One region of the Lysinibacillus sp. FSL M8-0355 genome, then DNA from elsewhere that is predicted to be linked to it. Evidence: riboswitches for the same ligand, from Rfam matches in the RefSeq annotation. Region 1 holds a riboswitch; each other region holds the start of a gene.
What was found. A riboswitch is a leader RNA that binds a small molecule or an ion and turns the genes downstream of it on or off. The one in region 1 is predicted to bind cobalamin.

Region 1 (7,528 bases):
CTGGCTCAGGCCCTAAATTGAAGCTTGAGAAGCCCATATCTTCCATTTTTTTAAGAATACGTTTTAGGTTGTTACGTGGGTCACCAGCAAATGGTTCGCCTTTCGCAGTGTATACGTCACAAATGAGACGTGCCACTTTCCCTTTTTCAGAAGTCCAAGGGAATACTACGAAAGTATCAAGATCAGGATATAAATACATATCAGATTCTTCGATTCGAACGAAACCTTCAATAGATGAGCCATCAAACATCATTTTGTTTTCTAATGCTTTGTCTAATTGACTTACAGGAATCTCAACATTTTTGATTGTGCCAAGAATATCTGTAAATTGTAAACGAATAAAGCTTACGTTTTTTTCTTCGATGAGACGTTTAATGTCCTCTTTTGTGTATTTACCCACAGTTTTCCACACTCCTATAATTTGTCTAGCTTTTATGTTTACCCTACCCTATTTATTAATAGAATCGAGATAAATCCCCTCGTCGGATGGATGATTTTTGCATGCGCTGAGCTTGACGCATTTCTTCGCGCATGATTTGGCGTAATTCTGAATCACTTAAATCTTGTTCATCTGTAGCAACAGGATCTTTCTTTTTAGCAAATAATTTTTTAATCTTCGCCATATTCATACCCTGCTCTAAGTAGTCTTTAATTTCAAGCAATGTGTCGACGTCATTTAATGAAAACATTCGACGATTGCCTTCTGTTCGGTGCGGCTCAATTAAATGGTGTTCTTCATAATAACGAATTTGTCGTGCCGAGAGTTCAGTTAATTGCATCACAATACTCATTGATAATAACGGCATAGTTCGTCTAATTTCACGACTCATTTAAGTCCTCCTCCAATACCCGCTTATCATATAACGAAATTTTTTCACTGTCAACCAACCATGTGAGGTTTCCTAACATGTAAGGCGTTATTTTTTTCAATCCGATAGAAAATTGTAAAAAACTATTCAAATTTAAGGTTTATTTATTTTCATATTACTTTTTTTGAATGGCTTGAACAGCACTACAAATAGCAAATTTAACATGTTCATATGTTAGTCCACCCTGGATAAAGGCTGTATATGGTGGACGGATTGGACCATCTGCTGTCAGCTCAATGCTGGAGCCTTGAATAAATGTTCCCGCAGCCATAATGACATCATCTTCATAACCAGGCATATAAGCTGGTTCTGGAGCATAATGGGCATTTATTGGAGAATTGGCTTGTATTTCACGACAGAAGGCAATCATCTGCTGTGCAGTTTGGAAGGAAACGGATTGGATTAAATCCGTACGATTTGCATCATAGCTTGGAGAAGTGCTCATTCCGATTTCCTCCAGCATAGCTGCTGTAAAGATCGCACCTTTTAAGGCTTGTGATACGACATGTGGGGCTAGGAAAAATCCTTGATAAAAATCTCCTAATGTATTTAATGTTGCCCCTGCCTCTGCCCCAATACCTGGAGATGTCATACGATACGCACATTTCTCTACTAAATCTGCACGGCCAGCAATATAGCCACCAATTTTCGCCAATCCTCCACCAGGGTTTTTAATGAGTGAGCCTGCCATTAAATCAGCACCAACCTCTGTAGGTTCCTTCGCCTCTACGAACTCACCATAGCAGTTATCTACAAAAATAACGGCATGTGGGGCTAATTTGCGCACCTTTGCGCACATATCAGCAATTTCTGCAATCGTAAAGGATGGACGTGTCGCATAGCCTTTCGAACGTTGAATGGCAATCATTTTTGTTTGCGTAGTAATGGCTGCTTCTACACCTACCCAATCAATTGCTTTATTTTCCACTAAATCCACATGTCGATAGCCTATTTTATAATCTTTCAGTGAACCGGTATCTTTGTTACCACCATCGACAATGGATTGCAATGTGTCATATGGCTGACCAGAAATATAAAGCAGCTCATCACCAGGACGAAGGACACCGAATAGACTAAGCGTGATTGCATGTGTTCCTGAAATAATTTGTGGTCGTACAATGGCAGCCTCCGCCCCAAAAACTTCCGCATAAACACGCTCTAAATTATCGCGTCCCTCATCGTCATAGCCATAGCCATTGGATGGATGTAAATGATAGTCACTTACTTGATGCTTGCGAAATGCTGCTAGCACCTTCTGTTGATTATAAAACGCCATTTCTTCTACCTTTGCATGATAGGGTCGAACTTGCTCCTCTATTTTTGACGCTAAGGATAGCGTTTGTGCTGATAAATTAGATGTAAACGTCATTCTTTTCTTCTCCATTTCACAATTGTCCCGCATTTCAATCAGTAAGATCTATCGACTCTCTAAATTGACTTCACTCATTCTAGAATTCCCTAAATAACTACTGGTATATCAACGCTTTTGACGAATGTTTTTCTTTATTTCAATAACATCTTATCAATTTGTATGAACCCCTGCAAAACTTGCCTATTGTTTCTAAGCGAATTTTACGCTAAGCTAATGTGCGGACTTACTTCAAGAAGCGTATGTAATGACTGATTTTGGCTATTAAATTCATAGATTCTGTTACGTCAAAAAAAGTCTTTTAACTTTTAAAAAAGAAGTTCATTTATTGATAGAAGGGGTGAAAGGGATGGCTTGGGAGGTTTTTAGTATTATTGGAACAATTGCCTTTGCTATTTCTGGGGCAATCATTGCCATGGAAGAAGAATACGATTTATTCGGTGTATATATACTCGGTATTGTCACTGCTTTTGGTGGAGGAGCTATTCGAAATTTACTCATCGGGCTGCCTGTCACAACCTTATGGGGACAGGATATGATGTTTCAAATTGCACTAGCTGCGATTACGATATTTTTTATTTTCCCGCATCATCTGATTCAGCATTGGCATCGTTGGGGCAACTTCACAGATGCCATTGGCTTATCCGCGTTCGCTATTCAAGGTGCACTCTATGCCGTGAAGCTAGATATGCCAATTAGCGCAGTCGTTGTAGCTGCTGTTTTAACAGGTTCAGGTGGTGGTATTGTGCGAGATTTATTAGCTAGACGGAAGCCACTAGTTCTCCGTGATGAAGTCTATGGTGTTTGGGCTGCTCTCGCAGGGCTTGTTATCGGATTTGAAGTTTTGACTGGAGACATTTTCCTTTATGTATTATTTGCAGTGATTACAGCATTACGCATTCTTTCCTATATGATGAAGTGGCGTTTGCCTTTGCGAAGGTTGAATCGGGCATAGATACTGTAATTGATAAAAAAATGAATAAGCGCAAAGAGTTCATTAACTATTTGCGCTTATTTGTTATTCAGTAACTATTTAGCCAAAAGATTCATGGCTTCTTCTAATGTCACCATATTTTTCATCATAGAACAAGCAGCATCTAAAAGAGGAAAGGCTAGAGCAGCACCAGAGCCTTCGCCTAATCGCATGTTCATATGCAGCATTGGCTCTACACCAAGTAATGATGCGGCAATTTTAGCCCCTGGTTCCTCTGAAGCATGGGAAGGTATGATAAAGTCTTTTACTTTCGGTTCAATTTGATAAGCAATAAGCGCAGCAATAGTCGAAATAAAACCATCAATAATAACAGGTTTTCGGTGACTTGCGGCAGCCAGCATGATACCAGCCATAGCCCCTATCTCTAGCCCTCCAACTTTAGCTAGAACATCAATGATATCGTTAGGATTGGGTTTGTTGAGAGTAATTGCTTTTTCAATTACTGCTGCTTTATGAGCAATCCCTCCTTGACCAACTCCTGCGCCAAACCCTGTTATTTCAATAGGGTCATAGCCAGTCAAAGCAGCTAATATGGCAGTGCTCGGCGTTGTATTACCAATGCCCATTTCACCTGTTCCAAGTAGGTTGGCTCCTTTTGTGATTTCATCTGTTGCCACATGAATCCCCACTTCAATGGATTGAATAGCCTCTTCTCTTGACATAGCAGGGCCCTGTGCCATGTTATCTGTGCCATGCTTAATTTTATGAATGATGACACCTGCATCAAGCGGAATATCTTCTTTTACCCCAACATCTACTGTTACTACCTTTGCATTGGTAATGCCCGCAATCGCACAAACGCCTGTACCTCCTTTAGGAAAATTTAATGTTTGAAAGACCGTAACATTTTGTGGATTCGTTGTTATGCCTTCCTCACAAACGCCATGATCTGCTGCACAGACAATCATCACTTTTTTATCGACCATTGGATATAATTGTCCTGTTATGCCTGAAAGCTGTACGGCAAGTGATTCTAGTTTACCCAAGCTACCTGGGGGCTTACAAAGCGCATCAATTCGCTTTCTAGCTTGGTCCATACTATTCATATCAGCCTCTTGGATATTTTGAATCGTGTCTTGTAATAATTGCATTATTGTTTCTCCTCTCGTTCTACATGAAGACAAAATAAAAAGTCTGTAGTTTATTGTCATGACAAATAAACTACAGACTTTTCCATCATCTATATACTTCCGAAGCAAGTAGGCAGGTCTCCTGGCTCAAGTTCAACATATCATCGTGCCTTCCCAGCGATTCGCTAGTGGCATTTACGATGACACTCCCTTATACAGTGGCGGGTCCGCTAAAGTTTTTCACTTTATTCCCTATTCTCCCTATTGGGCACCTAATGCTTTTATTAAACTATTTATAATCTACGACAGCGTATTTTTTCTGTCAATATTAGAATACTCGCCTTGTACCATTTCTTCGGTTACCTATTCTTTTTCTATTTCGCTTAGCAATGTTGAGCCTAATAATAGGACCGCTCCTATTATTTGTAGAAGCGCCATTTTTTCTCCTATAATCATCGTGGAAATTACTAATGATGTCAGTGGATCAATATAGCTAAGAATGGCTATACTTTGTCCTTTTAACTGTGACATGCCTAAAAAGAACAATAAAAATCCAACCCCTGCATGGACAAGGCCTAATGTAATTAAGAATAGGACTGATTCAAAACTGATTTTCATGACCTGAAATCCTGTAGTTCCAAGTAGATAGAAGCTAAGGAAAAATGCTGCTAAAGAAAGTTGAATCATTGTATTTTCTGGTTCCTTTAAGCCACATATAAATTTATTTGTCAATGTTAGCGCTGTGTAAAAGCATGCCGCGATAAGACCGTAGACAATGCCTATAAAATGCTCACTATCCCCAGTGCCTTGACTTTGGACAATCAAATATAGTCCGATAAGGGCCACACAGACATACATTATTTTTCTGCCAACTAGCTTCTCTTTTAAAATAATTGGAGATAAACAGATAACGAGTACTGGTGCAAAATAATAACTCAATGCAGCATTGGCAATCGTTGTTGCTTTATAAGCCTGAAATAAAAAAATCCAGTTCCCACACAAGGCGATACTAGAAAGTATTAATTTCCACTTATTTTTTATAATCTCTAATTTCGAAAAACTTTTCTTTTTATAAATAAAAATCACTACTAAAAAACAAGCACCTATTAAACTCATCCAAAAAGCGATTTCACTTGAAGATAACGGAATATACTTGGCAAAAACACCAACTGCTCCAAAAATAATCATGGATAATACAAATGCTAATTTTCCGCTCATTACAAATACCTACTTTCTACGTATAAAGTATTAACCTATACAGTAGAATCTATTGAAAATGAGCAAACTGTTATTGTATGCCTAAACAGTAGATTCTACTGTAAAGACATTGTTGGGGGTGCTATTGAACAAAACATACAAAATCCCTCCTTCATCTACATAATTGTAACATATTTCTGAAAATTAAAGAGTAAGTTTTATAAAGAAAGGGGTCACTAATCCCTTCATACTATTATGAGTATGTACAATATAAGGTAAGTCATAAATTTTCTTTGAGGAGGAGTTAGGATGAATGCAAGAGAATTGAGAAATGCCATTGCGGAGACTTGTGAAAATTATGATAGTCACTACGCTCAGTTAGTGAAACCAATCAATCAGTTATTAATGAATGTCGATGCTAGTATAAGTAACGAAACAGCGAATATAATCATCGAAAATTTGAAGTTATATTATAGCGGGGATAAATACATGACGGAATGTCACTTCGATGAGAGTGAAAATTTCTTAAAAGATGGTCTTGAACTTCTTCAAAAGGGGGATCTTGCGAATGGTGCTTTACAAATATATGGTGCTGGTTTAAATTTTTCCAGTTATGCTTTAAAGGTTCGTGGGCAAAAAAATGTGAATCCGTATATTAACTTTGAAAAAAATTTCAGCCTCATCATGAACACACTCCGAAAATAAGTATATAAAAAAGGTGATATCAATGATAGAAACAGCCACTTTGAAAAGCGAGAGGTTGATTTCCGTTCCACCAGCGTCCTTTCAGGGGGCGTCCGATGATGAGCCGCTTCACTCACTGCGTTCGCTCCAAGGTCCCCTCTGTGACACTAAATCCCCTAGGAGTGACACTGGCTCCACTCCAATCAACCATATGTAAAAGTGGCTTTTCCTTCTCTTTCATACGAACCGTAGTGAACAAAATAGCCCATTATTTGTCTGATGAGAGAAAGGATAGCCCTTTATTTTCAATGTGAAGAAGTGGTAAGTAACAACACCCCTCCATAAAGAGTAGTGAATACCTTTGCTAAAAAGGTACCATTTTTATGCATTGGAATGGAAGGCTACTTGACTCCCGTGGGATAGTGAGACAGGCGAGCCTCTAAACGGAGCGGTAGCAGAGGAAGCGGCTCGGCGCTCGCCCACAGGAAAGCAAGTAGCCTGCAACGGAAATCCATTTTCACCCTTCACAAAAATGCTATGGATGGTTTTATTTTTCATTTTGGCATTTATTTAAATTCTAATTCCCCATCGTAAGCTAGCATGCCGCCTTCAAGATTTGTTACATCAAATCCTTGCGCTTCTAAATAAGCACATGCATTAGCAGAACGAGCACCAGCCTTACAAACAACAATATATGGCTTTTCTACGTCTAATTCCTCTAAACGTTCCGGGATTGTCCCAAGGGCAATGTGCTTGGCACCAGGAATCATGCCGTGTGCTACTTCATCCTCTTCACGTACATCAATAATATATAGGTCCTCATTTGCATCTAATCGTTCTAGTAATTGTGTTGTTTCCATTGATTTCATGAACTTTTTTCCTCCAAAATTTCAAATTCCACTTACATTATAGCTTGTAACAAAAAAAACAGCCAGTGTGGTGAACACAAGCTGTTTAACAATTTTTTATCCTTCTGTCTCTAAAAACTCTATTTGTTTTGCTGGAACGAATGTAGAAATGGCGTGCTTGTAGATTAGGTGCTGCTTATTTTCAGCATCCATTAATAAAACTGTAAAATTGTCATATGATTTCACAGTCCCTTTTAACTGAAATCCATTTAACAGAAATACAGTTACAAAAACACTGTTTTTACGTAGTTGGTTCAAGAACGTATCTTGCAAGTTGATTGATTTCATCAAATAGCCTCCCCACTAACTTTCTACCTCTTCACTCCTATAGTAGCATGTTCTACCAATTTATCAATTAGTAATTTTTAGAAATTTTTCTTAATTATTATAATTGTTCATCCGTCGTAATAAAATGGACATCCATTTTATTGCGAAAA
Region 2 (7,528 bases), 980 kb from region 1:
TTACAAGAAATATATAGGCTAGTATTCTGTTACAATGAAAAGATAGCTATAGATAGAAACGAGGATATGTTATGTACAAAACAATTGGTGTACTTGCGCATGTGGATGCAGGTAAAACAACCTTCTCTGAGCAAGTACTTTTTCATACACAAAGCATTCAAGCTCGTGGTCGAGTGGATCATCAGGATACCTTTCTCGATCATCATGAGCTAGAGCGCAAGCGTGGTATTACCATTTTTGCCGAGCAAGGTCGCATGAACATAGGCGACGATACATACACGTTGATTGATACACCAGGGCATGTCGACTTCTCCCCTGAGATGGAGCGCGCCATTCGTGTGATGGATTATGCCATTGTTATCATTAGTGCGGTCGAGGGCGTACAGGGTCATACGGAAACCGTGTGGCAGCTTTTACGCAAATACCATGTCCCAACATTCTTCTTTATCAATAAAATTGATCGCGAAGGAGCCAATGTGGAGGCCGTTATGACACAGCTCCGCAAGGATTGTTCCCAGCAGGTGCTGTTCGTCGATGAACCGCTTCGTACTGATTATGTTTCAAGCAGCATCATGGAATGGTTGGCTGAGCGTAATGAAGAGCTGCTCGATGCCTTTTTGAATGAGTCATTGGAGCATGAGCAATGTCTTACTCAGCTACAGACCATGATTCAAAAGGAATGTGCCTTCCCCTGCTTTACAGGGTCTGCCCTAAAGGATGAGGGCATCAAGGAATTGCTTGCCCAGCTCCCTCTATTAACAGACACCCATTTTGAAGTGAATGCACCGTTTGAGGGGGAGGTTTTTAAAATTCGTCATGACGGCCACCAGCGTTTAACATTTATGAAGGCTGTCAAGGGCGTTTTACATGTTCGGGATGAATTTTCGTTTGAAGAAGTGACAGAAAAAGTGACTGAAATTCGCCTCTATAATGGCAGTCGCTTTGATACCGTCCAACAGGTTGAAGCGGGAGAGATTTTTGCTGTTAAAGGACTTAGTCAGGCCAATATTGGAGACCGCATCGGCACTACTATGCTGTCACAGCCCTATGAGCTTGTCCCAACGCTACAGGCAAAGGTTCAATATGAGGGCCATCAGCATATCAAGGAAGTGTTACAAATTTTCCGTTTACTAGAAGCAGAGGAGCCTTCCTTACGTGTGGTTTGGCAGGAAAAGTTCCAGGAAATCCATGTGCACATTATGGGCGTTATTCAGTTGGAGGTACTGATAGAAGTGTTAATGAAGCGTTTTTCATTAACGGTCTCCTTTGGCGAGCCCCAAATTTTATATATGGAAACCATTGTGACGACGGTGACAGGCTATGGTCATTTTGAGCCCCTCAAGCATTATGCAGAAGTTCATTTACTAATGGAGCCCAATCCGCGAGGAGTAGGTAATACATTTAGCAATGCCTGCCATGCGGATCATTTATCGGTAGGCAACCAACGCCTTGTTGAAAAGCACCTGTTTGAGCGTGATCACCATGGCTTACTCACAGGCTTCCCTCTGACAGATATTCATTTTACACTGCTAACAGGTCGCGGACATAATGAACATACATCGGGCGGCGATTTCCGAGAAGCTAGTTTCCGTGCGCTACGTCAAGGACTTGAGCAAGCACAGAACATCCTGCTTGAACCTTATTATCGCTTTAAAATGAAGGCTTCGAACGACTTTATCGGCCGCATGATGAGCGACATACAGCAAGCTGCTGGCACATTCGATGACCCCATCTTATCCGAAACAGATGTTGTGCTAACGGGACGAGCGCCCGTCGCCACCCTAATGAGCTATAGCACAACCTTTGCGGCCTATACCAATGGTAAGGGCGCACTCACACTCCAATTTGATGGCTATGATGTGTGTCATAATGCCGAGGAAATTATTTCGCACATTGGCTACGATAAAAATGCCGACCCAGAATACAGCTCCTCCAGCATCTTTTGTGCGAAGGGCAAAGGATATTCTGTTCCTTGGCACGAGGCACAAGCAGCCATGCATTGTCTGTAAGTAGGTAATCCTGCTCGCGCGAAGCCGTTTGCTTGCGCGGGTGTTTACTTGCTTCGAGCGAGAATATTTACCCTGTTTGCGCGAGTATTCCTTGCTGGAGCGAGAGTATTTCATCTGCTTCCGCGAGTATTCGCTGCTCGAACGAGAGTATTTCATCTCCTTTCGCGAGTATTCCCTGCTCGAACAAGAGTATTTCATCTCCTTCCGCGAGTATTCCCTGCTCGAACGAGAGTATTTCATCTGCTTCCGCGAGTATTCCCTGCTCGAACGAGAGTATTTCATCTGCTTCCGCGAGTATTCGCTGCTCGAACGAGAGTATTTCATCTGTTTCCGCAAGTATTCCCCGCTCGAGCGAGAGTATTTCATCTGCTTCCGCGAGTATTCGCTGCTCGAACGAGAGTATTTCATCTCCTTCCGCGAGTATTCGCTGCTCGAACGAGAGTATTTCATCTCCTTCCGCGAGTATTCGCTGCTCGAACGAGAGTATTTCATCTCCTTCCGCGAGTATTCCCCGCTCGAACGAGAGTATTTCATCTCCTTCCGCGAGTATTCGCTGCTTGAGCGAGAGTATTTCATCTCCTTCCGCGAGTATTCCTTGCTCGAACGAGAGTATTTCATCTGCTTCCGCGAGTATTCGCTGCTCGAACGAGAGTATTTACCCCCTCCCTTCAAATAAATAAAAACAAGCCCTCCGTTTGATGGAGGGCTTGAGTTTATAATGCGCCTACTGCTTTCTTTGTAGAACTGTGCACAAGGTATGCAGGCTCGACAATCACGTAGTCATGCGTGTTTGTGAAATCAACTAGCACTTTACCAGGATAACTTTTTAAAATTTGCAGTTGATCAATTAATTGCAGCAATAGCTCGTGACCGTTGCCGCGTGGATGCCAGTTGAAATGGTAATCATTTAATGCCTGAACCGCTTCAATAAATTGGGCGTATTCCTGCTGCACAAAGGCTATTAACTTATCATGTTGAGGCGCTAAATCATGGATATATGTTTCATAAAAACGCATCACAATCGAGCATAATACATCATTGACACGCGCTGCACTTAAAACAGGCTTTGGCTTCAGTGACAGACGGTCAAGGTTGGGCTTGGCACGTGTGGAATCAATGCGTGTAATTAAATGGTATGGCTCCCCGTTAACCTCATAGACAATCGGGTTAGTCGGCATATACATCATAAAGCTATTGGTCTTCGTTTTCAGTTGATCGGTTACCGCTGCCTTCGCGAAAAGATGCCCGTCCACATCCCCATTTTGTATCCAAATAATTTCTTTATTATATAAAATTTGCTCAAAGAAGCGATCATTGCGGATCAGCTTCGTTGCTAATAATTGGTCAATCAATGATTCGACCGCCATTCTTGTTTTCGCTTTCTTGGCAACTTCTGTGCGTGGCTGCTTACAAATGGTCATATCTAAAGAAGTCATACATGCATCCCCTTTACGTACATAATGTCAAAACAAAAAGGATTTCCTACCATTTTTGAGGAAATCCTTCGCTTATCTTCGTTCATCACCCAATGCCAAACAAACCCTAAGTATGTGTAAATGAGCCCGATTGCGAACCCCTTCATTTACTTTGGGCGTTTGACGTACCGTGACGAACAGAGCATTCTGTTTTGTCAACATGCCACCTCCTATTCCTCGTAGGTTACTGGTGTGTACTCGTAACAGGCAGGTATCCTGACTCATGGTCATTGCCACTTTTCTCCTTCCCATCATTTGACAGTGGTTGCTGAAAAGTCGCTCACATTTACAGTTGCGGGACAGTGTCGGATTCGCACCGACTTCCCTTTTAAGTAAATTGCACGCAATTTACACCTATTACTACACGCTATTCAGTTGGTAAGGAAATTTGCGAAAATTCTCTATTCCTTAGCTAATCATTGTAAAGTATTGTATGTCCAAAGTCAATTTATGCTAAAAAATACTAATTATTTCAAAATAATTCCATGTAAAATGGATGCATAGAATACTAGGTTTTCCTCATGTCACACTGAGCATCACTTTAATTGCTTTCTGTAAAGTGATAATAAAGTTATTTCTAATCAAAAAATACAAAAATTATATTATTAAGAAGGCTCTTTAAAGTTGTTTAAATCTTGTTCAACTAGCCCCGTTAGTTCAACAACTTCTTGAAATCAATTCTTGTGTAGGTTTTATTATAGGTAAGAGATAGGTTCGTAACCGTGTTTGCTAATTAACTTTATCATGTTGGGATTTTCTATCGGGTCAACACTCACAAATATTTCAGAACGTCCTAAACTCTTTGCAATATTTTCTCTATACCTCATTAAGTCTGAACCTATACCATTACCACGATAATCCTCTTTTACATATAGGTCACTTAATTTAGGAAGCAAAGTACCTTTTAATTTAAGAACTCCAAAACCTAATATAAGTGCGTCTTGTTCAGCAATTACCAAATATAATTCCTTTTTTGCAAATTGCTTTAAATAATTCGTGAATAGATCTTTATTATTTCTACTATCACATAAACCCGATAAGTCGTTTTCATTCGCTAATCTGATTATGTAGTTCATGGTTACTGCCGCTTCCCTATTCTTTAATAAATCACTATTATAAAATTTCTTCTTCAACAATATGCACCGTTCGTTAAATAAACAAAAGGACGGTCAAGCACCTTTTATTTTAGAATTTTCTCTAGCTATTCTTAATCCCTCTCTACCATTTAGATATTGAAAGTTAAACTATTTAACAAAGTGGGTAAATTTAAGCCCCATTATTTATTCTTCACATATATATGTATTGAACTGACCTCGATGTTATTGAAAAGCGACTGCTCTATTGAACGATTGCCCCCTGTCAGTCCAATAACAAGTTTTAGGTGTGACGTATAGTAACTTTCCCTTCTTTATTTTCTTCGTGGTTCCATTCAACTTGAATCTCAAATGTTCCATCTTGAAAAAATAAAGGAAATCTTCTCCGTATCGATGGCTGCATAGGAAGTTTATATGCGTTCTCTATATCTACCCAAACCGCTTTCCCCTCTGGAGCATCTTTCAAGAGTTCACCCTCGAAATCCTTTGTTATGTAATTAAATATCATATATCTATCTTTTGCGACTGGATTAACATATTCATAAAGCCCTTTATAAATAAGGTTTCTAACTTCTAACCCCGTTTCTTCTTTTACTTCTCTGATAGCACTTTCTACAATACTTTCAGGAAATTCAACTTTACCACCCGGTGGAATAAAACCTTTGAAATGGTCGTGCTGTCTATCCAGAAGTAAAACCTTCTCTTCACTTTGAATCATACACACCGTCCATATTTTATAATTAATAGAATTACTCATAATTCACTCCATCTTTTTTAAATAAATATTACCATATATGTGTCCTTCTTAGTTAAACAACTTCATTATCTCTTAACACCTTCTCTACATTATGTGCCTGTTTCGTAATCGGAACTGGAATCCCTTACACCCTTCACAAGGTATTTCCTCATCTTTATCATCCTTTCTTTGCACAACAAAAAAGCCTCGCATAAATGCGGGCTTTTAGTACCATACATTACGTCCCCAAAACATACTGCGCTAAAACACTTTGCACTTTGTAAATATTCGTCGCCTTGTTGAAGTTTTTTTGAATCGGTAACGAACTGCCTGACACCCATATTTTGAGCTCTGCATCTAAATCAAATGTCCCGGCTGTTTCTACTGAAAAATGAACGATATTTTTATAGGGGATGGAATGATATTCGGTTTTCTTGCCAGTCACCCCTTGCTTATCGATAAGGATTAATCGTTTATTCGTAAAAATAAACGTGTCTCTTATAATTTTATAGGCATTTTTGATTGTTTCGTTTGGAATCAATAAATCACGGACCTCCTCCTGTAATTTTTCTAAATTCACCTCGCTCGCATTGCCGATTAATCCATCAAATAAGCCCATCTCCTGGCCCCTTTCATTGTCATTTATTTAATGTATTACAAAGAAGATAGCGCTACGACAGGAAATAATGGTTTTATTGAGTCTATAAAGGCGAAGCATTGCACGTAATCATAGGCTCTCTACTAGCATTTGTTTAGGCTGTGATGAAGAGAGGAAGCTGATTAAGGTTAGCATCTCTTTTGGTAAGGTAAATAGCGATTTTTTTAAAGAGGATGGGAATGAAGAATCACTCAAATTATTCCAAGAAGCGATGGCAACAGCTGCCAAAATGAAGGTGTTGTCAATATGGTGTAAATAGAGGATACGGCTAGAAACAAATATGGCTATCACCTTTGGTAAGGTGAAAAAGGACAAATCAGTAGCTGAATGTAGGTTAAGGTTACGCATACAATCTACGTGATCTCTAAGGATTTCACTAAGAAATTAATTACGTTGGTCCGCCAATAAAAAACACTTCCCATTCTAATGACAGGAAGTGCATTTCAAATTACTTATCTATCGCCTGAAACCACCTTTGTGCATAGCTATCTGTGGAGGCAAAATCATCTTGTTCTTAGATAACTATTCAGGGCTAAAAAACCTTGAAAATATGTTTTTCTTGCTTAAACCTGAAATTGATTTGTTAGCTTTTGTAAATTATCAGCTTGTACGCTTAAATCCTGTGTCACATGATTGACAGCTTGCATTGAGGCTGTTTGCTCATCCATTGAATGTAAAACAGCCTCTGTATAATGCGATAGCTTACCCATACCATTAGCAATCGTTGTCACAGAGGAAGCTACTTCATTGGCACTGCTAGAAAGCTGTTCAGCTGTTGTTGAAATATCCTCAAGCTGGCTCGTCATTTGACTAACATGCTGTGAAATCGTGCCAAAGGATTTTGTTGCTTCATCAATGACATAGACACCCTGCTGAACATTTTTTAAATCCTCCTCCACTGAGGATGCTACCTGTTTCGTGTCAGTTTCAATGCCCACTACTAAGTCCACGATTTGTGCAGCAGAATGCTTGGATTGCTCTGCTAATTGACGCACTTCCTCTGCCACAACTGCAAAGCCTTTCCCATGTTCTCCAGCTCGAGCTGCTTCAATGGCGGCATTCAATGCCAATAAATTCGTTTGGTCCGTAATAGCTGTAATCATCTCAGTCATCGATTTAATATCTGTCATTTTATTGGATAATTGCTGCATGAGTCCGCTCGTTTTTTCGGTTGAAGAAGAAATAAATTTCATTTGTTCCTTCGCCACATGTAAAATATTCGCTCCATTTCCTGCAATCTCATTGGCATCTTTTGCATGATCAAACACATCCTGAGTGGCTTCCGTAATTCGTCCGATTCCATCGACAGTTTCTTGCATAGCATTAGCACTATCATTGGCAGATTGTGCCGCTTGCTTCAAGCCCTCTGACGTTTTCTCCATTTGTTGATCGACTTCTTCCACAGCTACCGTAATTTCATTCGTACTTGCGGATAATTCTTCGATGCTTGCTGATAAATCTGTAGAGCTGTGCGCAATTTTTTGTGTCATTGTGCGTAATTGTTCCTGCATCTCTAAAAAGGATTGCGCTAGCTGAGAAATCTCACTCTTGTCACG
Region 3 (7,528 bases), 1.2 Mb from region 1:
AGAAGTGCTTGATCAGCACAAACTTCATTAATCTTGCTGTGTTGTTTTTGAGAATAATGGGTGCTAATGTTTTGCTGGAACTTATCGATGATTTGAGGGAATGCTTCCTCACGACGGAAACGGTGTCCTAAAGGATATTCACATTCAATAAGCTCAGATGATGTGCCATCTTTGTAATAAACTTGAACAGCATTGGCAATCGAACGTTTCTCAGGATCTAGGTAATCAATTGTATATTGGGGTTTTTCCACAACCACCATTTTATTTCTTAAATTATCGATACGTGGATCTGCAGCCACTTCATCTTCATAGTGGTCTGCTGTAATATCACCATAGATAAGCCCTATTGCTGTAATGTATTGAAGACAGTGATCACGATCAGCTGGGTTATTAAGAGGTCCTTCCTTATCGATAATTCGTATAGCGGATTCATGGGTCGTAATTTGAATGCGTTCAATGTCCTGTAAACGATTTTTCACTTCATTGTGTAAATGAACGGCACATTCGGCAGCTGTTTGTGCATGGAATTCAGCTGGATAAGAAACTTTAAATAGAACATTTTCCATCACATAAGATGCTAGTGGTCTAGCAAGCTTTAATTCTTGCTTATTAAAGAGAACATCTTGGAAGCCCCAGCCAGGTGCAGATAAGGCCGTTGCATAGCCCATTTCGCCTTTCACAGCCATCATGGCTAAGTGTACTGCCCTGCTTGTTGCATCACCAGCAGCCCATGATTTTCTAGAACCCGTATTCGGTGCATGGCGATATGTTCGTAGGCTCGAATTATCAATCCAAGCATTTGATAAGGCGTTGACAATTTCCTGACGAGTGCCACCTAATGCCTTTGTCACAACAGCTGTTGTCGCAATTTTGACAAACAGTACATGGTCTAACCCAACACGATTTAAGCTATTTTCTAATGCGAGAATACCTTGTATTTCATGGGCCTGTATCATCATTTCTAATACGTCTTTCATTTTAAGTGGCTCTTTCCCTTCAGCAACACGCACGCGACTCAAATAATCAGCCACAGCTAATATGCCCCCTAAATTATCGGAAGGATGTCCCCATTCAGCCGCAAGCCAAGTGTCGTTGTAATCCAGCCAACGAATCATACAACCGATATTAAAGGCACCTTTTACAGGATCAAGAACATAGGAAGTGCCTGGAACTCGTGTACCATTGGGAACGACTGTGCCTGGTACTACTGGGCCAAGAAGTTTCGTGCATTCAGGATATTGTAAGGCCAAAATGCCACACCCTAATGTATCTAATAATACATAGCGTGCCGTTTCGTATGCTTCTTCACTTGTAATAGTTGTATTTACTACGTAATCCGCAATATCTGTAAGTAATTGATCTGTCTTAGATATGTCATTTGTTTTAATCATCTATATCTTCCTTTCAAGGCATGAATTTGATATACTAGTATGCTGATAGGCATTGGTCAGAATGCCCATCAGCTCTATGGCGAGTTGTTAAAACTTGATTATACCGACAATTCTTCAAGGTTATGACGCTCGCCAATATAATGGACACGAGGTCTAAATAATCGGTTATTGTCATGCTGCTCAATGACGTGAGCACATAAGCCAATTGTTCGTGAGCCAAAAAAGATAGGTGTATAGATTTCAATTGGCAAGCCAAGCATGTAGTATACTGGTGCTGCATAATAATCTAAATTTGGGTACAAGCTCTTTTCTTGTGCCATCACCTTCTCACCAGCTTCACACATGTGATATAAGCGATCATCCCCTTGTGCCAAACATAATTTATGCAATGCCTCTTTCATAATTTGTGCTCTTGGGTCCATCTTTTTCATATAAACACGGTGACCAAAGCCCATAATCTTTTCTTTATTTTGCAGTTTATTTTTCAGCAAGGCTTCAAAGCCTGCTACTGTTTTGGCTTCTAGAAGCATGTACATGACTGCCTCGTTGGCCCCTCCATGTAAATTTCCTTTCAATGATGCGACAGCTCCAGTTAAAGCACCGTACAAATCAGATTGTGTAGAGGCAATAACACGAGCCGTAAACGTTGAATTTGGCATCTCATGCTCACTATATAAAACGAGAGACTGATCAAAAATTTCTTCTTCTAACGCCGTTGGTTTTCTACCAGTAATCATGTAATAAAAATTGGCGCTATAGGAAAGCTGACTATCTGGCTCCACAACATCTTGTCCGTTTAAGACACGATAGCTATTGGCTACGATGTTAGGCATACCGCCTAAAAGTCTATAAGCTCGCGTCAAGTTCATTTCAGTAGAACGATCATTGATGTGCTGATCAAAGCCTGCTAAAACAGAAATTCCAGTTCTCAGTCCATCCATCGCATGTGTTTCATTAGGCAAGAGCTTGAAGATTTGGAAGATCTCTTGCGGAACCTGATAATGTGCTTTTAATTTGTCCTGTAAGTCAGCCTGTTGCTCGGCAGTAGGAATTTCGCCATGCAGTAGCAAGTAGACAATGTCTAAATACGAATATCTTTGTGATAATTCAATCAAGTCGTAGCCTCGAATAACAATTTGACTTCCTACAGTGTCTAAAAAAGATAATTTTGTTTCAGCAGCAATGACCCCATCAAGACCTGGTGAATAAGTTAACTCCATTCAATGACAGCCCCTTTGTTTAATTATTCTTGTAAGCGTTATCATTCCAACGCGAAAGAACAACAAAAAAACAACTTCTACCCCTTTTTAGAAGTTGTTAATCTACAAAAGCATGACAGACCAAATAACAGTGAATTTACAGGAATTCACAAAAATCATGCAGTAGCTAACACCTCCCTATCCTCGTAGGTCAATTGATGCTTATTTTGTGGCAGGTCTCCTGACTTATAATCAACACTTCAATAACACCTTCCCATTTTGACAAACAAAACAGTGGCCTTGTTATCGAGCTCCTAAATACAGTTGCGGGACAGTGTTGGACTCTCACCAACTTCCCTTTTAATCAAATGGAATGAACCCCATTTGAACCACCAAAATTTAGCATATTCAATTTGTCTATTTACCTTAACATAGAGTTTTCAAAACAATCAATATAGGTAAAATTCAGAAAAGACTGATTATAAAAAGCTATTTTTCATTTTTGATTGACTATTCTGCATTTTTGAGCATTATTTTGTACAAAAAAAGATTGTTCATCTATACCAATAAATCCATTTTCAAGGGTTATAAGTAAAATAGAGGTCTTTATAATAAAAAGGCGAATAGATTTTTTATAATATAGAGGAGGAGCACATATGGGCTATATTTCAGAATTAAGGAAACACATCGGTAGTAGACCGATTATCAGTATCGGGGCGACAATTCTTGTAGTCAACGATGATAAGAAAATTCTCTTTCAACATCGTTAAGATACGTTGGATTGGGGATTACCTGGTGGCTCAATGGAACTGAATGAAACGCTAGAAGAAACTGCTACTCGTGAACTTCATGAAGAAACAGGACTGGTAGCGAATGAATTGGACTTGATTGGTGTTTTTTCAGGGCCAGATTATTATTTTCAATATCCAAATGGGGATGAAATCTATACAGTTATTCATCTTTATAGTGCGAAAAATGTCAGTGGTATACTAGAGATGAGGGATGGTGAGAGTTTGAATCTTACCTATTTCAGTAAAAATGAGCTACCAGATTATCTTGAGAAAAGAACAAAAACACGCTTAGACAATCTAGAGGACAAATTGTGGAATTTAGATAGTTCTTTTGCAAAGGATTCTCTTTAAATAACAAAGAGCATGCTTTTTATGAAAACATGCTCTCATCTTAACTATTAGGCTATTACAGTCTAACCTTAACCTCTGTACCGTCTTGTGCCTTGACATCTACTAGCACGAGCCCTTTATAATTTTGTAGTTCCTTGATAATAGGCTTGAGCATTTCTTTGTCAATGAATGGAAAGGAAAAGTCGATTTTTTTTCTGTCGAAGTATGCCTTTGTCCATTTGTTGACACTTTGCTGAATCCATTTGTTGACACTTTGCTGAATCCATTTTGAAGTCAAAATGGAAAGAACAATGGTTAGCACAGCATATGGAACAGGAACGGTAAAGCGAACGTCTTTTGCTTTCACTTTTACATGCATCATAAGTCGCCTCTACTCAATGAAAACTGAAACGGTATCTCCGTTTGCCGATTTTATGTCCACAATTTGTCCATCTAATTCATTTTCGATGGCTTCAAGAAGAAGATTGATATCGATATCTTTCACGTATTTTTCCGATTGCGGAATACTCGCAGCGATACTGTGTCCAGCCATTAACACAGCCTTGACAAGTTTTATAGGCAAATTCACAGTGACATTATCATTTTCAGTGGACACCACACGAACCTTTAACGTTTTATCTAAATACTTCGTTTTTTCCAGAAATTTATTACCTGACTCCTCTTTCTCTTGTAACACTTGAATCAGCTCTGACCCTTTATCAGCATCAATTTTCCCCTCTTGAATCATGGTTAACACTTTAGTAATTTCCTCTTTCATGTAGCATTCCTCCCTATTCGTCTTTTAAGAGCTTTATGGCCTCATCAGTTGTGATTTCGCCATTTTCCAACATGCTTACAATTTTTTTCTCGTCTACTTCATTTTTCTTCTTTTGGACATAGCCAAGGGATGAGATAATGTCATTTAGCTTGCCTCGCACAGTTGGGTACGAAATGCCCAGTTCCTTTTCTACTTCCTTAATATTCCCTCGACATGTTAAAAATACTTCCACAAAATGAAGCTGATCCTGTGATAAGGATGCTAGCTTCGACAATTCAAACTCATTTTCAATCGTCGTTTGACAATGAGAACACTGTAACTTCGTAATTTTTAATGTTTTACTGCAGACAGGACAATTTGTGATTACTTGATAAGCCATAGTGAACTCCTTCCTTTAAGTTAAATTGATTATATACCAAATAATTTAAAAAAGTAAATAATAAAATTAATTTATTCAATGAAAATATCAATAAAGTTAATTACCTGATTAATATTATTAATAAAAAGAAAAACACCATTCTAATGCAAAATGGCGTTTCTTTAATAGATGACTCTTACTAATGTTTGGAGCAAATGAGGTAATCCAACTGGCCTCTATCATTACCAGCCCATACCTCCATGACCATTGTATACGTGTTTTCTATATTATGATCATTTCGTTTTATGTTTTCTTTCTCGCGGGTGTGAAGGCAAAATAGCATGATATAATTGTTGTGAAGCAGGATGCTCATATGCTCCATCCTTGCCAATCTCCTCCACTAGCCGACCATGTTGCATGACAAGGATACGGTCTGACATAAAACGTGTTGCCTGTAAATCATGCGAAATGAAAATGTAAGCAAGCTGTCGCTCTTTTTGAAGTGTTTGTAGTAACTGTATAATCTTCTTCTGTAAAATCATATCAAGACTGCTAATCGCTTCATCTAAGACAATTAATTTTGGCTTTAGCGCAAGAGCTCTAGCGATGTTGACTCGTTGCTGTTGCCCCCCACTAAGCTGCGAAGGATAGTATTGAGCCATTGCCCTCTCTAACTCTACACAGTCTAGTAATTCCCTTACTTTATGTTGTCGCTCTGTTTTACTAAAATCCTCGAAATTCAGAAACGGTTCTTCGAGTATTTCAAAAATCGTCTGCTTCGGATTAAATGAATGATAGCTATTTTGAAAAACTGCCTGTAAATCTCTACGTATTCTTTTTTTATGCTTGCTTGGTGCTTCGTATAAATTGACACCTTGAAAGAGCAACTCCCCGTTTGTTGGTCGTTCGATTCCTAAAATAATACGACCTAATGTGCTTTTTCCTGAACCACTTTGACCGACTATTCCTAGACATTCCCCCTCCTGAAGTGAGAATGACACCTTCTGTAATACGGGAACTTCCTGCTTACGCTGGAATAGAAATGGTCTTTGAGCGTAATGCATATCAATATTTTTCACGTCTAGCAGCGTCATTTTTTCACCTCTAAAATAGCATTCTTGCTTGTAATAGTTTCTTTGTATAGGCATGCTGAGGTGCATCAAAGAAATCATAGACATTCGTTTGCTCAATGATTTTTCCTTGATACATAACAGCCACATCGTCAGCTAGTTCAGCAATAACACCTAAATCATGTGTAACAAGAAGTATGGCAGCTTCTGTTTCTACGCGAATACGATCAAATAGTGTTAATACTTGTTTTTGATTGATCGTATCAAGAGCTGTCGTTGGTTCATCAGCAATATAGAGGGAGGCTTGTAGCGCCAATGATAAGGCAATCATCACTCGCTGTAGCATGCCACCACTCAACTGAAAAGGATAATAATGTAAAAGCTGCTCTGGATTTGGTAAATGCACTTTATGTAAGGCATCAAGAGCTATTTGTCTCATTTCTTTTTTGGTCAGCTTAAAGTGTGCCTTTAATGTTTCTCTGAAATGGCCTTCAATCGTTTGGATACGATCGAAGGCAGCGGATGGATTTTGCAAAATCATCGAAAGATGCCGCCCACGATATGCTCTTAATTGAGTAGCTGAAACATTCATTAAATTTTCCTGCTGATAAAGAACCTCCCCTTGTGTCACCTGTGCGATAGATGGTAATGTTTGCATGATGGCATGGCAAAGCATGGTCTTGCCACTACCACTTTCTCCTATGATTCCTAAGACACGCCCTTTATAGGCTGTCAGATTGATAGTGGATAATACATTTTTCTCCCCAATTTTGACGTTTAAATCTTTCACTTCTAAAACCTTCTCCATAACTTCCCCCTTCACGAATCAAACTTCTTTAAACGATTGGCTAAATGATTAAAGAATAACACCACTAGGACAATGGCAAGCCCAGGATAAAGCATTAAATCGGGATGCTGACGGATATATTGTTTCCCTTCATTTACCATCATGCCCCATTCTGGAATCGGCGACTGCACGCCCAGACCTATAAAGGAAAAGCCAGCGATTTCTAAAATGACTTTCCCGATATCTAACGCCACAATCGTGACAATAGCTGGCAGTATGTTAGGGATATAATGGCGAATGATTAATTTAATGCCTGTAGTGCCAGTAATCCTAGCAGCTTGAATAAAGTCTTTTTCATTCATCCCAATACATAAACTTCGAACCATTCTGGAGTAATAAATAAGCTGTGTAAAAATAAGGGCTATTAAAACATTTTTTAAGCTAGGGCCTAATACACCTAAAAGTCCAAATGCAAGTACCAGTGTCGGAAAAGCTAATAAAACATCACATATTCGAATAAATACCACATCGATTATACCTCTTTTCAACGCTACAAAGGCACCAAGTAGGACAGCTAAAACAATAGCAACGACTTGAATGAAGAGTGCGGATCCTAATGAATAGCGAATACCTAAAAGCATGCGAGAAAAGACGCATCTTCCTAAGTGATCTGTACCGAATGGGTAATCCCAGGAAGGGGCTAAAAATTTCTTAGTTATATCGACAGCTAACGGATCATGTGGCATTAAAATGGGTGCAAACAATCCCAGTAAGACAATGATTACAAGGAGGGATAAGCTAAATAACCCTAGAATAGGATCTCT
Region 4 (7,528 bases), 1.2 Mb from region 1:
TGCCCTTTACCCATGCATAAATGTATACTTTAGCTAATTGTTCAGTTGTCCAATTATCTGTCACATAAAGCGTCATGGAAATACCTTGGTCAACGTGTTTTTGAGAAGCAGCGTACAAATCAATTAAATCATACGGATTAACATCATATGCCTCTACATATAAATGACTGTTATCATTTGTTAAATGAGGCATTGGATAAATCGTTCTACTATCTGCATAGTCACGAACCTCTACACGCTCAGTACATGGCGCAATAGAAGCCGTACAGCTACGTATGTAGGAAATACTGCCAGTTGGTGCAATAGCCAAACGATAGGAATGGAATAGACCATATTGCATCACATCTTGCTTAAGCGTTTCCCACATGTTTTTCGTAATGATTGGAATATTGCCAAGTGCTTTTAACACAACAGGTGATAGTTCTTCGTCGATTTTATTGACATATTGGTCAAAGTAGCTACCTGATGCATAATCACTGTCCTCAAATCGATAAAAAGTTGCAGCTTTTTCTTTAGCCATTTCCATCGATGATTTGAGTGAATAAAAGTTCATCGCTTCCATAAAACGATCCATGAAAGCAATCGACTCTTTAGAGCCATATAAAATGCCCTCCGTCACAAGATGGCCGTGGAGGTTCATACAACCAAGCCCTACTGAATGCATTAATTGATTGGCTTTTGCAACAGACGGTACATTTTTAATGTGCGTCATTTGCGACACATTTGTTAATAGGTGCATAGCCGTATCGATTAAGGCTTCGAAATCATTGACCTTACTTGCTGCATGAATATCAATCGATCCTAAGTTACAGGATACATCTAATCCATAGTCATTCGGTTGATCTTGATCTGTAATAATGCTTGTTTCTTGAACTTGCAGGATTTCGGTACATAGATTGGACATTTTTACGCGACCGATGTTTTTTAAAGGATGCACTTCATTGACATTATCATCAAAAATTTCAAACGGATAGCCCGATTCAAATTGTGCTTTTTTCACTTCTGTATACAGCCTACGTGCATTCAAACGTTTAATTTTACGAATTTTAGGGTTATCAAGTAGCTCATAGTACATATCTGAAATGGAAATCTCAGACATGCGTTTGCCATATTCTTTGAAAATATCATATGGGCTGAACAAGACAATATCTTTATCACGTTTCATAAGTTCGAAGAAAATACTTGGTATAATTATTCCTGTTGATAATGTTGCGAGGCGAATTTTATCATCGGCATTCGGTTTTTTAGATGAAATAAAATTTTCAATGTCTGCATGGAAAATATTTAAATAGACAACACCAGAGCCATTTCGCTGCCCTAGTTGATTGGAATAACTGAAAGAATTTTCTAACAGTTTAGCAACTGGGATGACACCACTGGCACGATTTAGAATCTCTTTAATAGGGTCACCTAAAGGGCGTAAATCAGTTAAGTTAACTCCAACCCCACCGCCAAGTCTTGATAGCTCTAAGCAATAACCAATATTTTCAGCAATACTATTCATGGAATCATCCATCGATAATTTAAAGCAGCTCACTAATTCACCACGTGCTTTTTTACCACTATTTAATGCTGTTGGTGTAGCAGGCTGATAAGCTTCCATCATTGCCTCGACAGAACGTTCTGCTAGCACCGTATTCCCTTGTGCTAAATACAAGGCGATAATGACAATACGGTCCTCATATTTTTCTAAAATCTCTTCTCCATCACGGCTTTTCATAGCATAGCTATCGTAAAATTTACTTGCACTCATAAAGGATGGGAAGCGGAAATTATAATCATATGCTTTTTTGTACAGCTTCTTAATAAATTCCATTTCATACATGTCGATAAATGCTTTCTCGTAGTAGCCCTCATCAACTAAATAACGGATTTTTTCTTCAATATCAATAAAGTAACGTAAACGCACGTTGACATACTCTAAAAAGTAGCGGCGTGTAGCTTCACGATCCTTTTCTAATTCAAGTAGCCCAGTTGAACTATAACGATTCAGTACGTCATTATTTAGCTTTAAATAGGTTTTCATCTTATTACCCTCGTTTCATAAAACGTTTGTATGGCTTCATAATCTGTTTGATTGCCTCGTAAATCTAATTTTCTTACTAAGGGTACATGATAGGTAGCAGCGATTTTCTCGCCAGCAGCCCCAAATGCGTTGTGCCCAAAGTTACTATTCCCACTGGCAACTACACCTTTACAAAAATCTCTGTTTTTTTCTAAAAAACGTTCCACTTTTGCAGGGATATCGCCTAAGCCATCAGTATAAGTAATTAAAAGATAAGGCTTATTCAATTGTAATTCCTCAGAGAGCTCAACAGACTCTGCCCTTAATTTGGAAACAATATTCCGGACATTTCCTGTACGACTTGCGTAAACGATCATAGAACAATCATCTCAATATGAGAAACTATGTCCTTAACATCTCCTATAAATGTATTATTCATTTCTAAAACAGGCACACTTAAAAAACCTGCATCGATTATTGTTTGTTTAGCTTGTTCATCGTGATCAATGTTGACGATTTCTGCCTCAAGTCCTGCACGTTGTAATTCAGATTTTACCCAAAGGCATTTTGGACAGATTGTTTTCGTATAAAGTTTCATAGAAATCCCTCTTTTCATATAATAAAAAGCTATCTCCTCTAGAGAGATAGCTAAATGGAAACGTTACCATACCAAAAATACTGACGTTCCCATTTCTTAATCCCCGAAGAAATGATTAATTGTTTTATAGAGGCAGGTCTCCTGGCTTTGCTTCATCCTCTGATTCCCTTCCCATGCGAATGCACAGTGGTTGTAATCATTGTCAGCTTCACAGTTGCGGGGACAGCGTCGGAATTGTGCCGAACTTCCCTTTTAAACTACATATAGTAGCACCTATATAAAACGAACACAATATATAGTTGTTGTTCAATAGTTTTAAGTGTACCATCCTTCATATAAAAAGTAAATCTAGATTCTAAACTTCTTTATTTTTTGATTATTCATTATTTTTAATCATAACTTTCGAAGGAATTTCTCCATCTATTATTTATATCTTAATTCATTGTGTATCTAAACTATGTACGAGATTTTCTGTTACTACGGATCTATGAGCATTAAATATAATAGCGTATTTCACATAGAAACAGCCTATATTCTAAAGAATAATAGACTGTTTGACATGTCGAACGTATGGATTACTCGATTTCGACAAATAAGGACAATTCCTTATAAAATTCAGGCGTTGCTGCCGAATTCACTTGAAAATGAGGATTATATTTTGATAAAAGTTTATAGAGAGTAGTTGCGGTTAACAGATTCTGTTCTTGATCGAAAGCCCTGAAACTTTCATAGACCTCCTTCACTTTACCATTTATTGAATGACAAAAAAACTGTTGAACATCTGCATCCTCTAAATAATCCTTTTCCCATCTGTAACATATTAAATTTGTTAGGAAAAACATTTCTAATCCAGGCATTTTTCCAACTTCAATGAGTAATGACATTCCATAATGAAATGCATTTTCCAACCATTTTATGCCGTGGCGATCTTTGTAAAAGCGCATCAACTTTTGTAACCCATGTCCTTGCTCCTTCACTAGATAAGCATGGATATTTGTATGACCAGCAGTTCTTTCCCATTCATCGAGAGAGAATTTATACTTCCTTACCAGTTTCATCCAAAGCTTTTGAAGCTTGTCTTCAGAAAGGTATTGTGTTTGTTGATTCCATCTTAGAAAAATGTCTAAACTTTCTAATACCAAGCCTCTTTCCATTTCAAAATGATCCAATTTTCTATATAAAACTTTTTGATTCATATCTATGTTGTCCATTATGTCTTCAGATTTGTTCATTTTGCATTCCATTTAATTATTCACTTCACTTCAGATTTTTTATCTACTATCATGACATGTCTCGACTAATTCATGCTTGATCGTTAAATAGGCATCATTAATAGATGTATAATCATTTGGGTTTTCTTCTATTAACTTCCTAATATAAAGCTGTAATGGCCTAATATGCTCACCAGAAAGGTTGTTCATAATTTGCTGCTTTAACTGATTTATATAAAATGAAATTGAATGTGATGTCATCTTGTTCACCCCTATTTATTCATAAAAAAAACATCTTGCCCTAATGGGAAGATGCTAGCTATGACTGACATACTTCATAGTTCTTCAACCAATATAAAATAAGTCGTCTATATTGAATAGAGACTCTTTTTTTGGTTGTCGCACTATGAGTATGATGAAGGTAATTCGTCACACTCAACACCCCCTATCCGCGTAGGTTTTGGCTGTACTAGATAAAGGCAGGTCTCCTGGCTTATGATCATCACACATTTTTCCCTTCCCATTACATACATAACAGTGGTTTTTAAAATGTGCTCCCAATTACAGTTGCGGGACAGCGACGGCTTTTCACCGTTCTTCCCTTTTAAACAAATTCTATTGAATTTGTACCTTTATCCTTTTATTCCGTTTTTTATAGTATAACATATCATTCTACGTTCTCTGACAAAACCCTATGAAAATCTACAGAACAACACTTAAGAAACCACCTACCTCTTAACAAGTAGATGGTTTCAGCATTTATTGAGCGAAGATGTCATTGTTCTTACTTCTTTACGGTTTCACTACTGTCTTGAAAGAATTTTTCAAGTATATCATCTGTAAAATCAGCGAATGTTTGATAGATATACTGAGGATTTCGATCCTTATCAATGACGACAGACCTAACCCCTTCATAGAAATCCTCATGATTTAAAAAGTTTTTTGCCAAGATTAAATCAGTCGCAAAGCATTCTTCTACCGTTTTATGTTGAGCATCTATCAGCTGCTTTAATGTAATTTTTAAGGATGATGGAGATTTAGATAGAAGCAACTGCTTTGTTTCTTGTGCAAATTTGCTTGGGTCATTGTCTAAGGATTCGACTATCTTCTCCACTGTATGTTTTGAGAAATGTTGATCGATTTCATTTTGAAGGCTGGCAAGCTCACTGTTTGCTGTTGGTGTACTTGAATAGTCCTCTATTAATTGCTTTAGAGCTGTGCTAGTTTCCACTGTATGCCAGTTCGTTTGTTCAATGCGTGTGAGGAATGCGTGTAAATGATCGCTCGTCATATAGCTATCTGCACCATTAGCAAAGAGAACATCTGCAGCTTGGATGATCGAAGCAGTTAAAGCTAAGTAATATCCTACATAGCCAGGCGCTTTATTTAGAAAATAGGCAGCTCCAACATCAGGAAAGAAGCCAATATTCATTTCTGGCATAGCCCATTTTGTTCGCTCTGTCACAATTCGGTGGCTAGCCCCATACGTTAAACCAACCCCACCTCCCATGACAATGCCATCAAGGCAAGCAATGATAGGCTTTGGGTAGTGATAGATTGCCCTATCTATGTGATATTCTTCCTCAAAAAAGATTTCGGCATTTTGGAAAGCTTCCTGACTGGAGCGAGCTTTATAGAGTGTTTTAATATCACCCCCAGCACAAAAGCCCTTTTCGCCAGCACCTCTTAGAATTATCAAGTGTATTTGATCATTCGCCTGCCATTCCTTTAGTTTCTCACCAATGGGCTTTAGCATTTCTATAGAAAGTGAGTTTAAAGCTTGAGGACGATTCAGCGTAATGCTTGCTGCGCCACCCTCACTGACGGAAAATATTACTTCATTTGTCATAGTAGTTTCCTCCCTTACAAATGTTTAAAGTTGGGCTGTCTTTTGTCAATAAATGCTTGAACGCCTTCTCTAGCATCCGCTGTTAAAAATAACTCAGCAAAGCGTGTTCGTTCTAATTCCAGCCCTTTTTGGAGATGATCCTTCCCACCTTGAATTATACATTCAATTGTACGGGATACACTTGTCATACTTTTGCCCTCAACAAAAGACTGAGCAAGGGCTTTGGCAGTTGGCAGAAGCTCATCTGGCTCCGTCACCACTTGAATAATACCTAGTTGTAGTGCTTCATCAGCACTTAATTGCTTGCTTGTTAAAATTAATTGTAGAGCCTTTGCTTGCGTTGTTATTCTGCTCAGTCGTTGAGTGCCTCCGAATGTCGGCAGTAAGCCAAGCTTTAATTCTGGTAAACCAACAATGGCATTACTTGAAGCAATCCTGAAATGACAGCCTAACGCTAGCTCTAGTCCTCCTCCAAGGGCTGGCCCATTAATAGCAGCAATAACAGGCTTTTTCATGGCTTCAATTTCATCACATAGCGCTTGGCCTGCTTCAGCCATTTGTAATGCTCTATCCTGTTGCCCAAAGGCAGCAACAAATTCCTTTATATCTGCTCCCGCAGCAAAAAATCGTCCAGAGCCGGTCACAATGATGGCTCTCGTCTCTTCATCCTCAGCTAATTCTTTAAAAATGACACGAAGATGTTCAATAGAAGCTGATGACAACGTATTTGCTGGTGGATGATTTAAATGAATAAGCGTGATGGAATCTTCTTTACTAACATTGGCAAATGTATCAACCATGATTTTTCCCTCCTGTTTATGATAATGAACTGATCGATTTTGGATTGTTGATGATCCCTCTTGCAATCTCTCGCTTTTTCATAAAGAGATTCTGATGGAGTGGGATGTTTAAGCGCTGAATATGATCTAACCTTGTTTTTCGCTTTTGTTCATTTGTTTCAGCAGCACAAATAATGTCGATTGTCCTTTTTTCTATTTTACGATAGCCTTCCTGACAAAGAATATCTGTCATCAAATGCTTCATATTGTCACATGCGTTCTTTTCCGTCCGCAGTAAAGAAGCTTCCATAACATAAATATCTTTTGCTATATCAGCTAGCAGACGCATATATTCCTGCTCTTGCTCCAATTGAATCTGTGCGTCAGCAATGACAGCGATGGCTATTTGCATTAAGTACTTGGCAAGACGGATGTATTGCTGATTCTTTTCTGCTGGTTGATATGCTACTGGAGCATTTTCGGTAGATGTTGCTTGTGAATACTTCTTATATAGTAGCTTCGCCATTGTTAAACGGTTGATTTCATTTGTTCCTTCAAAAATACGGCTAATTCTAGCGTCACGATATAAGCGTTCAACCTCGTAGTCTTGCATATAGCCATAGCCACCATGGATTTGTACAGCTTCATCTACAATTTTCCCAAGCACTTCTGAGCAATTGACTTTATTGAGTGCGCATTCCAGAGCGAAATCAGCTATTTTTTGAACCATTGACTCTTTATCCGTAACTTCCATCGCATCATCTATTTCTCCTGCTGTCCTGTATGCAGCACTTTCCGCCCCATAGATGGAGGTTGCCATATCCGCAAGTTTTTCCTGTATCATGGTAAAATGAACGATTGGCTGGTGAAATTGCTTCCGTTCCCTACCATACGTTACAGCTAACTGAAGTGCCTGTTTGGAAGTGCCGATGTTGGAGAAAGCTAGCTTTAAGCGTGCCATGTTCAATATATTCATCGCTACTTTATGGCCTTTTCCAACCTCGCCAAGAACATTTTCCCTCGGCACGACAACATCCTGTAAAATAAGCGTAGCAGTCGAGGAGCCTTTAATGCCCATTTTCTCCT

Region 2: it holds a riboswitch for cobalamin, as region 1 does, so the genes downstream of both, MKY46_RS10960 (hypothetical protein) here and cobT (nicotinate-nucleotide--dimethylbenzimidazole phosphoribosyltransferase) in region 1, are expected to answer to the same signal.
Region 3: it holds a riboswitch for cobalamin, as region 1 does, so the genes downstream of both, mmgD (citrate synthase) here and cobT (nicotinate-nucleotide--dimethylbenzimidazole phosphoribosyltransferase) in region 1, are expected to answer to the same signal.
Region 4: it holds a riboswitch for cobalamin, as region 1 does, so the genes downstream of both, MKY46_RS11975 (hypothetical protein) here and cobT (nicotinate-nucleotide--dimethylbenzimidazole phosphoribosyltransferase) in region 1, are expected to answer to the same signal.

Annotation. Positions count from the first base shown of each region.
Region 1 is NZ_JBBPAI010000001.1:1,255,983-1,263,510, reverse strand. It holds gene glnA (type I glutamate--ammonia ligase) at 1-400, opposite strand, end outside; gene MKY46_RS05955 (MerR family transcriptional regulator) at 456-830, opposite strand; gene MKY46_RS05950 (methionine gamma-lyase family protein) at 985-2,238, opposite strand; gene MKY46_RS05945 (trimeric intracellular cation channel family protein) at 2,588-3,193, shown strand; gene cobT (nicotinate-nucleotide--dimethylbenzimidazole phosphoribosyltransferase) at 3,268-4,323, opposite strand; cobalamin riboswitch at 4,418-4,593, opposite strand; gene MKY46_RS05935 (DMT family transporter) at 4,666-5,520, opposite strand; gene MKY46_RS05930 (hypothetical protein) at 5,809-6,204, shown strand; gene MKY46_RS05925 (rhodanese-like domain-containing protein) at 6,750-7,052, opposite strand; gene hfq (RNA chaperone Hfq) at 7,149-7,379, opposite strand; gene miaA (tRNA (adenosine(37)-N6)-dimethylallyltransferase MiaA) at 7,477-7,528, opposite strand, start outside.
Region 2 is NZ_JBBPAI010000001.1:2,231,308-2,238,835, reverse strand. It holds gene MKY46_RS10970 (translation factor GTPase family protein) at 72-2,009, shown strand; gene MKY46_RS10965 (hypothetical protein) at 2,086-2,685, shown strand; gene MKY46_RS10960 (hypothetical protein) at 2,723-3,445, opposite strand; cobalamin riboswitch at 3,674-3,857, opposite strand; gene MKY46_RS10955 (GNAT family N-acetyltransferase) at 4,180-4,617, opposite strand; gene MKY46_RS10950 (8-oxo-dGTP diphosphatase) at 4,862-5,335, opposite strand; gene MKY46_RS10945 (PH domain-containing protein) at 5,553-5,933, opposite strand; gene MKY46_RS10940 (methyl-accepting chemotaxis protein) at 6,536-7,528, opposite strand, start outside.
Region 3 is NZ_JBBPAI010000001.1:2,428,939-2,436,466, reverse strand. It holds gene prpD (2-methylcitrate dehydratase) at 1-1,391, opposite strand, end outside; gene mmgD (citrate synthase) at 1,490-2,611, opposite strand; cobalamin riboswitch at 2,805-2,999, opposite strand; partial or broken gene MKY46_RS11940 (NUDIX hydrolase) at 3,247-3,732, shown strand; gene MKY46_RS11935 (hypothetical protein) at 3,788-4,093, opposite strand; gene MKY46_RS11930 (SHOCT-like domain-containing protein) at 4,103-4,489, opposite strand; gene MKY46_RS11925 (DUF2089 domain-containing protein) at 4,503-4,868, opposite strand; gene MKY46_RS11920 (ABC transporter ATP-binding protein) at 5,141-5,941, opposite strand; gene MKY46_RS11915 (ABC transporter ATP-binding protein) at 5,952-6,725, opposite strand; gene MKY46_RS11910 (ABC transporter permease subunit) at 6,737-7,528, opposite strand, start outside.
Region 4 is NZ_JBBPAI010000001.1:2,438,262-2,445,789, reverse strand. It holds gene nrdE (class 1b ribonucleoside-diphosphate reductase subunit alpha) at 1-2,026, opposite strand, end outside; gene nrdI (class Ib ribonucleoside-diphosphate reductase assembly flavoprotein NrdI) at 2,023-2,382, opposite strand; gene MKY46_RS11985 (glutaredoxin family protein) at 2,379-2,603, opposite strand; cobalamin riboswitch at 2,718-2,895, opposite strand; gene MKY46_RS11980 (hypothetical protein) at 3,179-3,799, opposite strand; gene MKY46_RS11975 (hypothetical protein) at 3,875-4,075, opposite strand; cobalamin riboswitch at 4,276-4,463, opposite strand; gene MKY46_RS11970 (enoyl-CoA hydratase/isomerase family protein) at 4,599-5,663, opposite strand; gene MKY46_RS11965 (enoyl-CoA hydratase-related protein) at 5,678-6,463, opposite strand; gene MKY46_RS11960 (acyl-CoA dehydrogenase family protein) at 6,480-7,528, opposite strand, start outside.